2 regions of the Leucobacter sp. USHLN154 genome follow, and region 1 is predicted to be linked to the other one. Evidence: predicted binding sites of a transcription regulator. Region 1 holds the regulator's gene; the other holds the start of a gene.

What was found. The regulator LexA, encoded in region 1, represses DNA repair genes until DNA is damaged. The targets are predictions, from matches to a motif close to TCGAACANNTGTTCGA.
Region 2: the regulator LexA is predicted to act here: its motif matches at 1,755-1,770, upstream of ruvA (Holliday junction branch migration protein RuvA).

The regions. Positions count from the first base shown of each region.
Region 1 is NZ_JBBCXF010000001.1:565,238-572,475, reverse strand. Features, by position in the region: gene hisH (imidazole glycerol phosphate synthase subunit HisH) at 1-555, opposite strand, end outside; gene hisB (imidazoleglycerol-phosphate dehydratase HisB) at 552-1,160, opposite strand; gene WFH23_RS02700 (histidinol-phosphate transaminase) at 1,212-2,294, opposite strand; gene WFH23_RS02695 (LysM peptidoglycan-binding domain-containing protein) at 2,337-2,741, opposite strand; gene lexA (transcriptional repressor LexA) at 2,984-3,670, shown strand; gene lipB (lipoyl(octanoyl) transferase LipB) at 3,799-4,479, shown strand; gene lipA (lipoyl synthase) at 4,476-5,549, shown strand; gene WFH23_RS02675 (methylenetetrahydrofolate reductase) at 5,560-6,465, opposite strand; gene WFH23_RS02670 (hypothetical protein) at 6,462-7,238, opposite strand, start outside.
Region 2 is NZ_JBBCXF010000001.1:879,441-886,678, forward strand. Features, by position in the region: gene leuA (2-isopropylmalate synthase) at 1-1,597, shown strand, start outside; gene ruvA (Holliday junction branch migration protein RuvA) at 1,823-2,455, shown strand; gene ruvB (Holliday junction branch migration DNA helicase RuvB) at 2,452-3,456, shown strand; gene yajC (preprotein translocase subunit YajC) at 3,570-4,016, shown strand; gene secD (protein translocase subunit SecD) at 4,077-5,864, shown strand; gene secF (protein translocase subunit SecF) at 5,867-6,913, shown strand; gene WFH23_RS04130 (RelA/SpoT family protein) at 7,073-7,238, shown strand, end outside.

The sequences.
Region 1 (7,238 bases):
CGCTGCGATGAACCGCTCGCCGTGCTCGGCCCAGGTGACCAGGGGGCGGGTGGCCGGGGTGCGCCCTTCGATGGACCATTCAGTCGCGGCATTGCTGTGCACGAAGTAAAAGCGCTCGGCTTCGAGACCGGCGAAGAGTCTCGATCCCTGAGGCACGTCGACGGTGTTCCACCCCATGTGCGGGAGCACTGGCGCGTTGATCTGACGCACGGTTCCCGGCCACTGACCGAGTCCCTCGGTTTCGATTCCGCGCTCGATGCCGTGCGAGAACATGACCTGCTCCCCGACGCAGATTCCGAGTACCGGCAGGCCTCCTGCGAGCCGACGGTCGATGAGCTCGTCTCCGCGGACGGCGCGCAGCTGTCGCATCACGGCGTCGAACGCACCGACGCCGGGGACCAGGAGTCCGTCTGCTGCCATGACGGCGCCCGGGTCGCGCGTCAGCTCGACGTCGGCTCCCGCGTGGACGAGCGCCTTCACCGCCGAGTGCACATTGCCAGACCCGTAGTCGAGCACCGCCACCGTCTTGCGCGGCGCGTCGGAGGGAGCGCTCACAGCGCGCCCTTCGTCGACGGCACACCCGAGACGAGCGGATCGAGCGACTTCGCCTCGCGGAAAGCTCGGGCGAATGCCTTGAACTCGGCCTCTGCGATGTGGTGCGGGTCACGGCCGGCGCGCAACTCGAGATGCACGGTCAGCCGTGCGTTCAGCGTCAGGGCCTCGAAGAAGTGCCGCACCATCGAACCCGTGAAGTGACCGCCGATGAGATGGAACTCGAACCCGGCAGGCTCTCCCGAGTGCACGAGGTACGGCCGACCGGAGATGTCGACGACCGCCTGTGCGAGCGCCTCATCCAGTGGGACCAGTGCGTCGCCGTAACGCGAGATCCCGGCTTTATCGCCGAGCGCTTCGAGAATGGTCTGGCCCAGCAGAATCCCGGTGTCTTCGACGGTGTGGTGGACATCGATGTGCACATCGCCGACCGCGTTCACCGTCAGGTCTGTGAGCGAGTGGCGGGCGAACGCCGTGAGCATGTGATCGAAGAACGGAACCCCGGTCTCGATCTGCGAAGACCCCGAGCCGTCGAGATCGACGCTGACACTGATCTGCGACTCGCTCGTGGATCGCTCGAGCGAGGCGGTGCGCGGTGCTGCAGTCATGGTTGTCAGTCTATCTGCGTTCCCCAGGAACCGACGGTACGCCGGGATCGATCAGGCGCCGCCCGGCCCGAGTGCCGTGATCGCCTCGATCACCGCACTCGTCTCGGCCTCCGTGCCTGCGGTGATGCGCAGGTGGCCTGGAATGCTGAGATTGCGGATGAGGATGCCGCGTGCGCGCAGCGCTTCGAACGTGGCCGACGGGTCGGTGAACCCGCCGACGAGCAGAAAGTTGGCTCCCGACGGGTGCACGACGTATCCAAGGGCGGTGAGGGCGTCCGCGAGACGATCGCGTTGCGCACTGATGTCGGCCACCGTGGCGAGCATCGCGTCGGCGTGACGAATCGCAGCTGTCGCGGCCGCCTGGGTGAGCGCTGACAGGTGATACGGCAGGCGCACGAGCCGCAGGGCGTCGACCACTGCCGCGTCGGCGGCGAGGTATCCGAGACGCACGCCCGCGAACGCGAACGCTTTGCTCATGGTCCGCGATACGAGGAGCCGGTGGCGTCCGGGGAGCAGCGACACCGCGCTCTCACGCTCGGTGTCGAACTCGTGATACGCCTCGTCGACGACGAGCATGCCGTCGAACGCATCGTAAGCGGCGAGGATCACCTCACGATCGAGCGACGTGCCCGTCGGATTGTTCGGACCGCAGAGGATCGCGACGTCCGGCTGGTGCTCGCGCAGCGCTTCGGCGACGCCCTCCGGCGTGAGCGCGTAATCTGCGGGACGCTCGACAGCGATCCATTCGGTATCGGTTCCGGAGGCGAGCAGCGGGTACATCGAATACGTCGGCGTGAAGCTCAGCAGTGACCGCCCCGGACCGGCGAATGCCTGCAGCACCTGCTGCAGCACTTCGTTCGATCCGTTCGCCGCCCATAGCTGTTCCACGCTGAGGCCGTGGCCGAGGTACCCCGCGAGGGAGCTCCGAAGCTCCGTGAACTCGCGGTCAGGGTATCGGTTCACACCGGTTACCGCTCGAGCGAGTGACTGAACGATGTCGATGGCGACGTGCTCGGGAATGGGATGCGTGTTCTCGTTGACGTTCAGGCTCACCGGCACCGCGTCTTGCGGGGCGCCGTAGGGCTCCTGGCCGACGAGATTGTCACGAAGAGGGAGGTCGCTCAAGCTAGTCACCCGACCAGTCTAAAGCCGGTGAGCCCCCCGACGATCAGTCGGTCAAGCCCCGAGTTCGTCGCCCGACACCACGCGCGGATGATCTGAGTACCGCAGCGGAACGGCGATCGCATCACCCGCCTGCAGCGATGAACCGTCCAGCTGGTTCAACTGCACAATCTCAGTGATGACATCGCGAGGGTCGGCCGTCGGGTCGAGATCAGTCGCCAGCGACCAGAGCGAGCTGCCCGGCTGCACCACGACGTAATCGAACTGCTCGCCGTTCGGCCCCTCAGCCGCGGCCATCGCCTCCGGAGCCGCGAGTGCCGCCATGAGAGCGAGAAGACCGGCGACGAGCACCGTGGCGAATCCACCGAACACGATGCGCCCGCGCCGGGTCAGGCGGAGCGAGCCCGAAGCTTCGGTCGACTCTCGTGATTCCCGGCCCAGAACAGCAGATGCGCTCATGATGACTTCTCCTTAGTCTTGCGATGACGCGGGCGTGGAGCCCATGCGAACATCTGTTTCGAATATATATTCGATGAATCGAAACCGCAAGCGTCTTTTCGAAGATACGTTTCGCTCTTTTTCCGCGACACTCGAACATATGTTTGTCGGTCTTCGAATGCTGCGGCTAGGGTTTCGGTCAACGGGATCACTGAATCAGCACCCACCGACATTCATGGATCGCGCCCCATCCGCATCGCCCCCTGGGGCCAGAAAGGACAGCGATGAGCGACGCAGCCGCGCCCCGATCCACGAAGCCGCTGAGCGAGAAGCAGCAGGCGATCCTCGAGTGCATCGCGCGTTCAGTGGAGAGCCGGGGGTATCCGCCGAGCATGCGAGAGATCGGCGACGCGGTGGGGCTCTCCTCGCTCTCGAGCGTCACGCATCAGCTCAGCAGGCTCGAGCTGGGCGGCTACATCCGCCGCGACCCCAACCGGCCGAGAGCCCTGGAGATCCTGGTCGAGCTCGCCTCGACCTCGTCGGCGATCGACGACGCCCCCGCGCAGCGCCCCGAAGAGGCGGCGTACGTTCCGCTCGTCGGTCAGATCGCGGCCGGCGTGCCGATCACTGCGGAGCAGCAGGTCGAGGAGATCGTGCCGCTCCCCCGCGCTCTCGTCGGCGACGGACAGCTCTTCATGCTGCGCGTCGTCGGCGATTCGATGATCGACGCAGCGATCTGCGATGGGGATTTCGTGGTGATCCGACAGCAGCGCGAAGCCGAGAACGGAGACATCGTCGCAGCGATGCTCGATGGAGAGGCAACGGTGAAGGTGTTCCGCCGCCGAGACGGGCACACCTGGCTCCTGCCTCGCAACAGCGCGTTCGAGCCGATCCTGGGCGATCACGCGGAAGTACTCGGGCGCGTGGTCGCGGTCTTCCGCTCGGTCTGATCGCAGGGCGCGGCGTCGCCGCGGCGCAGCACCGCTGGACACCGACGCGCGAGTGCTGGCACCCACCCGCAGCCCTTCGCTCGCTGCGGCGGTTGCTTTGTTGAACCGAGTCCATCTACAGTGATCGCATGGCCACTGCGTCGATGCCGATTCCATCCACCCGTTCTCGAACGCCGATGCTCGCGCTCGGATTCCACCCTGATTGCGTGCCGTACGAGCGCGGACTCGAGCTCCAGGCCGAGGCGGTCGACCGCATCGAGCAGGGCCTCGACCGCGGAACGGTCCTCTTGCTCGAGCACCCGCCGGTGTACACCGCCGGTCGCCGCGCCGAGCCGGATGAGTACCCGTCGGACGGCAGTCCCGTCGTCGCCGTCGACCGGGGCGGACGAGTCACCTGGCACGGTCCGGGCCAACTGGTGTGCTATCCGGTCGTCCGGCTGCGGTCCGGCGCCGGCGTCGTCGACTTCGTACGCGCCCTCGAGACGGCGATCATCGACACCGTGGCCGCATTCGGCGTATCGGGCACACGCGTGGAAGGCCGCTCGGGAGTATGGGTGCCCCATCCTGATCGTCCGCCGACGAAGCTCGCACAGATCGGCTTGCACGCCCGCGCCGGCATCATCACCCATGGAATTGCGATCAACTGCTGCAACGACCTCGAGCCGTTCTCCCAGATCGTGCCATGCGGGATTCCAGACGCCGGCGTGACCACGCTGAGCGCACTCGCCGGTCGGAGAATCCCGCCCGAGATCGTGGCACCCGACCTCCAGGTGCACCTCGCCCATGTGATCGCGGAGTTCACCGCATGAGCGCGCGTCGCCTGCCTTCGACCGGCACGCGCCCCGAGCCGGAGGGCCGACCGCTCCTCCGCGTCGAGGCCCGCAACGCCGAGACTCCGATCGAGCGGAAACCGGAGTGGATCAAGACGCGCGCCCGGCTCGGCCCGGAGTACCGCCAGGTGCGCGACCTGGTCGCAGGCGAAGGGCTCCACACGGTCTGCCAGGAGGCCGGCTGCCCCAACGTCTTCGAGTGTTGGGAGGATCGCGAAGCAACGTTTCTCATCGGAGGTTCGATCTGCACCCGGAGGTGCGACTTCTGCATGATCACGAGCGGAAAGCCGCTCCCGCTCGACCGCGACGAGCCGCGCCGGGTCGCAGAATCGGCACGCACCATGGGCCTGAGGTACGCCACCATCACCGGCGTGACACGCGATGACCTGCCCGACACCGGCGCTTGGCTCTTCGCTGAGACCATTCGGCAGGTGCGCGCCATGAATCCCGGCGCAGGCGTCGAGGTGCTCGTCGACGATCTCGGCGGCCGGCCCGAGGATCTCGAGCAGGTGTTCGAGGCGGCTCCGCAGGTGTTCGCCCACAATCTCGAAACCGTGCCCCGCATCTTCCGCCGCATTCGGCCCGGCTTCCGATACGAACGCTCACTGGGGGTCATCACGAGGGCGCACCATGCGGGAATGGTGACCAAATCGAACCTCATCCTCGGAATGGGCGAAACGCGTGCGGAGATCTCCGAGGCGATGACCGAACTCAGAGCCGCAGGGTGCGAGATCCTCACCCTGACCCAGTACCTCCGCCCCTCGGCACGGCATCACCCGATCGCTCGTTGGGTGCCGCCAGAGGAATTCGTCGACCTGCACGACGAAGCGGAGTCGCTCGGCTTCTCCGGCGTGCTTGCCGGCCCGCTCGTGAGGTCCTCGTACCGCGCTGGTCGCCTCTGGGCGCGAACGATGCTGGCGTCCGGCAGAACCGTGCCCGCGGCATTGCTGCACCTCGCGGAGCGCACCGCGGGCTCGTATCCTCAAGCACTTGCGGGCCTGCCGCCCACCGAGACAGGGACCGGACCGGGCGGCGCTCGATCCGCGTGACGGTGAGGGCCTAGTCGACCGGGTTCGGAGTCAGCAGACCCAGCTCTCGGAGCACGGCGAGCACCTGCTCGTGCCGATTGAACGTGTAGAGATGCACGGACGGGGCCCCTCCCGCGAGCAGCTCTCGCGCCAAGGCGACGGTGTGCTCGACGCCGAGTTCGGGTGCGTAGCCGCCCTCTGCGTCCAGTTCACGCGCGAGTTCGATCGGGGCCGGCTGCCCGGCGAGCGATGCGACCTTGCGCAGCTGCGCACTCGTCGCGACGGGCATGAGGCCGGGAAGCACGGGAATGCGAAGTCCAGCCGCGCGTGCGTCCTCGACGAACGACAGGTAATCGTCTGCGCGGAAGAAGAGCTGCGTGATCGCGAGATCAGCACCGCTCTCCTGCTTCGCGACGAGCCAATCGATATCCTCTGCCCGTGAGCGGGAGAGCGGGTGGCCGTTCGGGTAGGCCGCGACCGCGGTACGACCGACGCTGGTCAGCGCCGGTCGCTCCGCTCGGGCCTCTGAGATCAACCGCACGAGTTCGAGCGAGCTCAACGACTCCGAGACCTCCGCGTCGCTCTCCGTCAACCCGCGCGGTGGATCCCCGCGCAGCGCCAGGAAGTCGTGCACTCCCGCATCCATGATCGCGTGTATCGCAGCGCTCACCGCCTCGCGCTGCTCCCCCACCGTCGTGAGGTGGGCGAGCGGCAGCGCACTCGTGTGATCGCGCAAGTAGGTCACGAGGTCGAGCGACGCATCACGGTTCGACCCGTTCGCCCCGTACGTCACCGAGATGAAATCGGGATCCGCGGCGGAGAGGTGCTGCACGGCGTGACCGAGCGCGAGCGCAGCCGCTCCTGAACGCGCGGGAAACACTTCGAACGAGAATCGCGCGCGAGCTGCACCACGACTCGGAAGCAGGAACGAGTTCACCGGCGCCCCTCCTGCCGCTCCACGCCGGGTGCGGCGTCTGCGGAACGGTGCGCGGGACGCGCGGCCGCAACGCCGGTGCGACCGAATCCGGCATACGACGCCGGAGCAGATTCGGCGCCGGAGAACTCCTGCTGCGCGAGCTCGGTGCCGCGCACTCGCGCCGCGATCTTGGCGAACGCGACCTCACGGGCGAAGTCAGGCGTGCCGTGCTTGGGCTTCTCATCGATGAGATACGGCGAGAACCCGCAGTCATCGGTCGAGCCGAGCAACTCGGCGGGAATGAAGCGGGACGCCCGCACCAGCTGGTCGCGCACCTCGGCTGCCGTCTCGAGTTTCGGATTCATCGGATCGGTGACGCCGATGAGAACCCGCGGCACCGTCCCCGCCGCGCGCGAGCGCTGCCGCAGCTGACGGCCGACCAGGCGCGCCACGCGATCAGGATCCTTCTCGCTCGCAGCCTGGATGAGGAAGTACCCCGCTTCGATCTGGAACAGTTCGGGAATGAGAGCGGCGTAGTCGACGTCGGCACTATGGGCGGAATCGTGATCGTTGCCCGGGCAGGTGTGCACGCCCACGGCGCCGCGCTGTTCGGGAGCGAGGTCGGCGAGCACTCGGTTGATGAGATCGATGAAGCCTCCGAGCGCTTCCGGTCCCGCCCACGGGGCACGAAGATCCCGTCGCAGGGCGAGTCTCCCCTCCGTGAAGTCGATGGTGATGCGCGACGCGCCCGCGGCGAAGCTCCGACGGATGTCTTCGACGCAGCCGCTGACCAC
Region 2 (7,238 bases), 310 kb from region 1:
GAGCCCCGAGCGCAAGCGCATCATGTTCGATCTGCTCGTCAAGATGGGGTACAAGGAGATCGAGGTCGGCTTCCCGTCGGCGAGCCAGACCGACTTCGACTTCGTGCGGCACCTCATCGAAGACGACGCGATTCCGGGCGATGTCACCATCCAGGTGCTGACCCAGGCGCGCGAACACCTCATCACGCGGACGTACGAGTCGCTCATCGGCGCCAAACGCGCCATCGTGCACCTCTACAACTCCACGAGCATCCTGCAGCGCGACGTCGTGTTCCGGTCCGATCGCGCAGGCATCAAGCAGATCGCCGTCGACGGTGCGAAGCTCTGCCGGTCGAGCGAGCACATCTGCGCCGACACCGAGGTCTTTTACGAGTACTCGCCGGAGTCGTACACGGGTACCGAGCTCGAGTACGCCGTCGAGGTCTGCAACGAGGTCCTCGAGGTGCTCGAGCCGACACCGGAGCGCAAGGTCATCATCAATCTCCCCGCCACCGTGGAGATGGCGACACCGAACGTGTACGCCGATTCGATCGAGTGGATGAGCCGCCATCTCGCGCATCGCGAGAACGTCATTCTCTCGCTGCACCCGCACAACGACCGCGGCACCGCGGTCGCAGCAGCCGAGCTCGGCTACCAGGCGGGCGCCGATCGCATCGAGGGGTGCCTCTTCGGCAATGGCGAGCGCACCGGCAACGTCGACCTCGTCGCGCTCGGCATCAACCTGTTCACGCAGGGCATCGATCCGCAGATCGACTTCTCGCGCCTCGACGAAGTGCGTCGCACCGCCGAGTACTGCAACCAGTTGCGGGTGCCGGAGCGCAGTCCGTGGGCCGGAGACCTGGTGTACACCGCATTCTCCGGATCGCATCAGGACGCGATCAAGAAGGGCTTCGAGCGGATGGCGCGGGACGCCGAGGCGGCCGGCACGAGCGTCGACGAGATCGAGTGGGCCGTGCCCTACTTGCCCGTCGACCCGAAGGACCTCGGGCGGTCGTACGAAGCCGTGATCCGGGTGAACTCGCAGTCGGGCAAGGGAGGCGTCGCCTATCTGCTCAAGACGGACCACCATCTCGACCTGCCGCGGCGACTGCAGATCGAGTTCAGCTCGGTCGTGCAGAGCGTGACCGATTCCGCCGGCGGCGAGATGTCGAGCGACGAGATCTGGCGCATCTTCCAGGACGAGTATCTGCCGGCGCAGGTCGACGATGCCGAGACGTGGGGGCGGTACAAGCTGTTCCGCACATCGGCGACGAGCGCCGGCGACGGCGTCACCGAACTCGTCGTGGACTCCCGCGTCGGCTCAGAGGATCAGCGACTCACCGCGCGCGGCAACGGACCGGTCGACGCGTTCCTCAACGCGCTGAACGAGGCCGGGCACTCCGTGACGCTCTTCGACTACGTCGAGCATGCCATGAGCTCTGGCGGCGACGCCGTCGCGGCGTCCTACGTCGATCTCGAGGTCGACGGGCAGCGCCTGTGGGGCGTCGGCATCGACGCGGATACGAGCCGAGCGACGCTTGAGGCGATCGTGAGCGCGGTCAACCGCGCGGTTCGCAACCGGGCCCGCGAAGGCGTGGCCGCGTCGGCCACCGCCTGACGCGCTGCCGGTCACTGCCGGTCGTCTCCGACCGCCGTCGATCGCAGCCGACCGCCGTCGACCGCCGTCGACCGCCGCGAGCGGGGTCACTCCTCGGCGTGTTGCAGGTGAGACACGCACGAGGAGCGACCCCGCTCGCACGGCGCGGAGGGCGGTTTCGTAGATATGTTCGAATCATCGGTGTGGCGAGTCCCGCGACTGGCGCCCGTCTTCTAGGGTGATGATGTGATTGCTTCGATTCGCGGGCCCGTGCTCGCTGCGGGTGCCGGCTGGGTCGTCGTGGAGCTCGGAGGGCTCGGCATGCGCGTCGAAGTGCCGAGCGGCCGGGCCGCCGCGGCTCTGCCCGGAGACGAATTGCGCCTGCAGACCTCGCTCATCGTGCGCGAGGACTCGCTGACGCTGTTCGGATTCGCCACCGAGGCGGAACTCGACGTGTTCGGGCATCTCATCGCCGTCTCGGGCGTCGGCCCGCGCAGCGCGCTCGGCGTGCTCTCGGCCCTCACTCCGGCTGAGATCGCGGCGGCCGTGGCCGCTGACGACGAGAAGCCGTTTCGCAAGGTGTCGGGCATCGGGCCGAAGACGGCGAAACTCATCACGCTCTCACTCTCGGGCAAGCTCTCGCACCTCGCTTTCGAATCCGGCCCGGCCGCTGCCGGCATCGTCTCGCCCTCTGATGCCATCGCAGACGGCGTGCGCGCTGGACTCGTCGGCCTCGGGTGGGGGGAGGCGGAGGCCGGCCAGGCCGTGCAAGACGCACGAGATGCCGGTGCGTCGGATGACAGTGCAGGCCTGCTCAGGGCGGCACTGGCGCTCCTGCAGGCGGGTCGCAGCGGACGAGGATCGCGAGGCGTTCGGTGACCGGAGAGCTCTCCGCGCAGGCCACGGCGGCCGAACAGGGATACGAAGGCGCGCTCCGACCGACGAGCCTGGCCGAGTTCGTCGGTCAGTCGAAGGTGCGGCGTCAGCTCGGGCTGCTGCTCGATGCGGCGACCATGCGACGGCACACGCCCGACCACATCCTGCTCGCCGGCCCCCCGGGTCTCGGCAAGACCACACTGTCCATGATCGTCGCAACGGAGCTCGAGAAGCCGCTGCATCAGACGTCGGGGCCGGCGATTCAGCATGCTGGCGATCTCGCGGCAGTGCTCTCGGCGTTGACGCCGGGGGAGGTGCTCTTCATCGACGAGATCCATCGGATGGCTCGCAGCGCCGAGGAGATGCTCTACCTCGCGATGGAGGACTTCAAGGTCGACATCATGGTCGGCAAGGGGGCCGGTGCGACGTCGGTGCCGCTGGAACTCTCTCCGTTCACGCTCGTGGGGGCCACGACGCGAGCCGGTCTGCTCCCGAACCCGCTCCGCGACCGATTCGGATTCACCGCGCACCTCGAGTTCTACTCGGATGATGAGCTCGCGAAGGTGGTGGGCCGCGCCTCGAAGCTCATCGAATTCGCGCTCTCGGAGAGCGGCGTCGATGAAATCGCGCGTCGGTCGCGGGGCACCCCGCGCATCGCGAATCGGCTCCTGCGGCGTGTGCGCGACTACGGCCTCGTGCACGACCTGCCCGGGGACACCTCGACCGTGCAGGCGGCGCTCGCCCTGTACGACGTCGACGATCACGGGCTGGACCGCCTGGATCGCGAAGTGCTCAGCGCCGTAGTCGAGCGATTCAACGGCGGCCCCGTCGGGCTCTCGACGCTCGCAGTCTCCGTCGGCGAGGAGGCCGAGACCATCGAGGCGGTCGTGGAGCCGTTCCTCGTGCGCACCGGTCTGCTCTCCCGCACTCCCCGCGGGCGGGTGGCCACTCGAGCGGGGTGGGAGCACCTGGGCAAGGTGCCTCCGGGGCTCCCCGCAGAATAACGTGGGGTGTTCTCAGCGGCGACCCGGTAAACTGATCGAATCTGTGCCTCAGGAGAGGCACGAATTCGCCTGTTGAAAGGACCCTTGTGCCTCTGGACCCGATCACAATTGTGATGTTCGCGCTGATCGCGCTCTTGATCTTCTTCATGTTCCGGAACGGCAAGAAGCGCCAGGCCGCCCAGCTCGAGCTGCAGAACAGCGTTCGCCCCGGTGCGGAGGTCATGCTGCAGTCCGGCATCTTCGGCACGATCGATTCGATCGACGAAGAGGACAACAAGGTCACGCTGCGCAGCGGCACCTCGACGTTCGTCGTCCACCGCAACGCGGTATCGCAGGTCGTCACGCCGGTCGACGCGCCCGTCGAGGCGGAATCCTCCGCGCTCGCGCCCGATGACGACCCCGCATTCGGGGAGCGCTTCAGCTCGACCGACGCGGCTCCGGTCGCCGACCCGTTCGCCCCCGGCGACGTCGCACCGGCGCCCGAAGCCGATCCCCGTCGCGAAGGCGACAATGACACCGACGTCGATGGACAGGGAAACGGCTCGGCCCCGAAGGCCTGAACCGATGGCCGCGGCGTCGCCGCGGCCATCCCCTTCCACGTTTAGAGAAAGCAGTCTGTCTTGGCGTCTTCACCCGCCGTCCGGAGGGCACGTCGTTCCCTCATCCTCCTTCTCGTCTTCATCGTCGGTCTCGCTGGGTTGATCGCGTACGGCGTGTTCAACAGCAACGCGACGTGGACGCCGAAGCTCGCGCTCGATCTGCAGGGCGGCACGCAGGTACTGCTCGCAGCTGAGCAGACCGGTGGCGAAGCGGTGGCCGGCGACCAGCTGCAGCAGGCGGTGTCGATCATCCGGCAGCGCGTCGACGCGGCAGGCGTCTCCGAGGCGGAGATCACGACGCAGGGGAGCCAGAACATCTCGGTCTCGATCCCGGGCAAGGCCGACGAGGCGACGCTGCAGCGCATCGAAGCGTCTGCGAACCTGGATTTCCGACCCGTGCTCACCTACGGCATCGGCGCGAATGTCGATGAAGCGACGGCAGAGCCAGGCGCGGAGGGCGGCGAGACCGCTGAAGACGCGGGTTCCGAGGACGCTGCGTCGGAGGACGCCGCCTCGCAGGACGCTGCGGCCGATGACGAGGCGCCGTACGACGAGAGCCTCGACCCCGAGTCGATTCCGGAGAGCGCGGGCGACGTCGCCTGGATCACACCGGCACTGCAGGAGAAGTTCGACGCGTTCACCTGCTCCTCGGATGCCGCGCTCGACGCGGGCAACGCCCCGGAGGATCGCCCCCTGATCACGTGCGACGACACGGGAGCCGCCAAGTACATCCTCGGACCCGTGGAGCTCGACGGCTCCGTGATCACCGACGCGGTCGCTCAGGTCGGCACGACATCGACGGGCGCATCGACCGGCGAGTGGGTGGTCCAGATCACGATGAACAAGAAGGGCACCGAGGCCTTCGGCAAGATCAGCACCCGTCTGTTCGGCGCGCCCGAGCCTCAGAATCAGTTCGCCTTCGTGCTCGACGGCCGAGTGCTCTCCGCCCCGACGATGCAGGCGCAGATCCTCGACGGCCGCCCCTCGATCAGCGGGCAGTTCACGCAGGAATCCGCGAGCGCGCTGGCCGACCAGCTGAAGTTCGGCGCACTGCCGATCGACTTCACCGTGCAGAGCCAGGAAGACATCTCGGCGACCCTCGGCACGAGTCAGCTCTCCGCGGGTCTGCTCGCAGGACTGATCGGGCTGCTGCTGGTCGTCGTCTACTCGGCGTTCCAATACCGGGCGCTCGGTTCGCTCACGATCGCCTCGCTCGTCATAGCCGGCGTCCTGACGTATCTGCTCCTGACGTTCTTCTCCTGGCGTCAGGGATACCGCTTGTCGCTCGCGGGCGTCGCGGGCATCATCGTCGCCGTCGGATTCACAGCGGACTCCTTCATCGTGTACTTCGAACGCATCCGAGATGCGCTGCGCGATGGGTTCTCGATCGAGAGCGCGGTCGAGCACGGGTGGAAGAAGGCGTTCCGCACCGTCCTCGCCTCAGACGGTGTGAACTTCCTCGCCGCAGTCATCCTCTTCATTCTTGCCGTCGGCAACGTGAAGGGCTTCGCGTTCACGCTCGGCCTGACCACACTCGTCGACGTCATCGTCATCGCATTCTTCACGCACCCCGTGATGACGCTGCTCGCGAGGACCCGCTTCTACCAGGGCGGGCATCCCTTCTCCGGTCTCGATCCGCAGAAGCTCGGCGCCGTGTACCGAGGTCGCCTGCAGTTCCGTGAGCCCGAGGTCTCGACTCGAGGCGCCGGGAAGAAGAACTCCCGCAGCCAGGCCGAGGCCGCACGACGACAGACCATCGCCGAACGCAAAGCCCTCATGGCCGACGCTTCAGCCGGAAAGGAGAGCTGACCATGGCTCGCTCATTCGCCGAGTTCGGCAACGCGCTCTACACCGGTGAGAAGTCGATCGACTTCGTCGGACGCCGCAAGACGTGGTACGTCATCTCGATCGTGCTGATCATCATCTCGATTGCGGGCCCGTTGCTGCGCGGCGGGTTCACGTTCGGCATCGAGTTCACCGGAGGCAGTCAGTTCCAGGTGCACCTCTCGGAGGAGCAGGATCGCGACCCCGCAATCGCCGAGGCCGCCGTGCAGGAGGTGCTGCCGACGAGCGTGCCACGTGTGTCGCAGGTGGGACCCACCGACATCCGGGTGCAGACGGAGGCCCTCTCCGACGGCGAGGACCGGGCCGTGGCTGAGGCCATCGCCGGGAGCTACGACGTGCCGGTCGAGGAGGTGACGACTTCGTACATCGGTCCTGCATGGGGGCAAGACATCACGCGTCAAGCGGTGATCGCGCTGCTGGTCTTCATCGTCTTCGCGGCGCTGGTGATGGCGATCTACTTCAGAACCTGGAAGATGTCGCTGGCCGCGATCATCGCGCTGCTGCACGACCTGGTGATCACCGCGGGCATCTACGGCATCTCCGGGTTCGAGATCACGCCGGCGGCGATGATCGGCTTCCTCACGATTCTCGGGTACTCCCTCTACGACACCGTCGTGGTGTTCGACAAGATTCGTGAGAATACGGCGCCGGGCGAGCTGAATGATCGGCGGACGTTCGCCGAGTCGGTGAATCTCGGCATCAATCAGACGCTCGTGCGCTCGATCAACACGTCGGTCGTCGCGCTGCTCCCGGTGGCGTCGATCCTCTTCATCGGCGCCTTCGTGCTCGGCGCTGGAACGCTGCGAGACATCTCATTGGCGCTCTTCATCGGTATTTTCGTCGGTGCGTACTCGACGATCTTCATCGCATCGCCGGCCTATGCCCATCTTCGCGAGAGCGAGCCGGGCATCAAGAAGCGGGACGCCAAGGTGCTGCGCGTGCGCGAGCGCGACGGCGCACCGTCCGAGGCCGAGGCGGCCGTCGACGAGGCGGATGCCGCTTCCACGCGGTAGATTTCCGGAGCGCGAGAGATGAGGCCGGGGACCTTCGAGGAGACGCATTGCGTCCGCTTCGAGGGGCTCCGGCCTTCGTCGTACTCGAGGGCCGTTCCACTCGCTTTGCTCTGCGCCTCGCGCCGGGTGTAGCGTTCAACCATTCGAGTGAGGTGATCCGTGGCAACGCAAGATACGACGACGAGCGGCACGACAGCGCTTCGGCGCCTCGTGCCGAGAATTTTCTCCCGCGGGAGCGCCCCGGGCGCAGTCGATCAACTGATTCGCACGGTGCGCGGCAACCATCCGCGCGCAGACCTCACGGTCATCGAGCGCGCCTACGCCG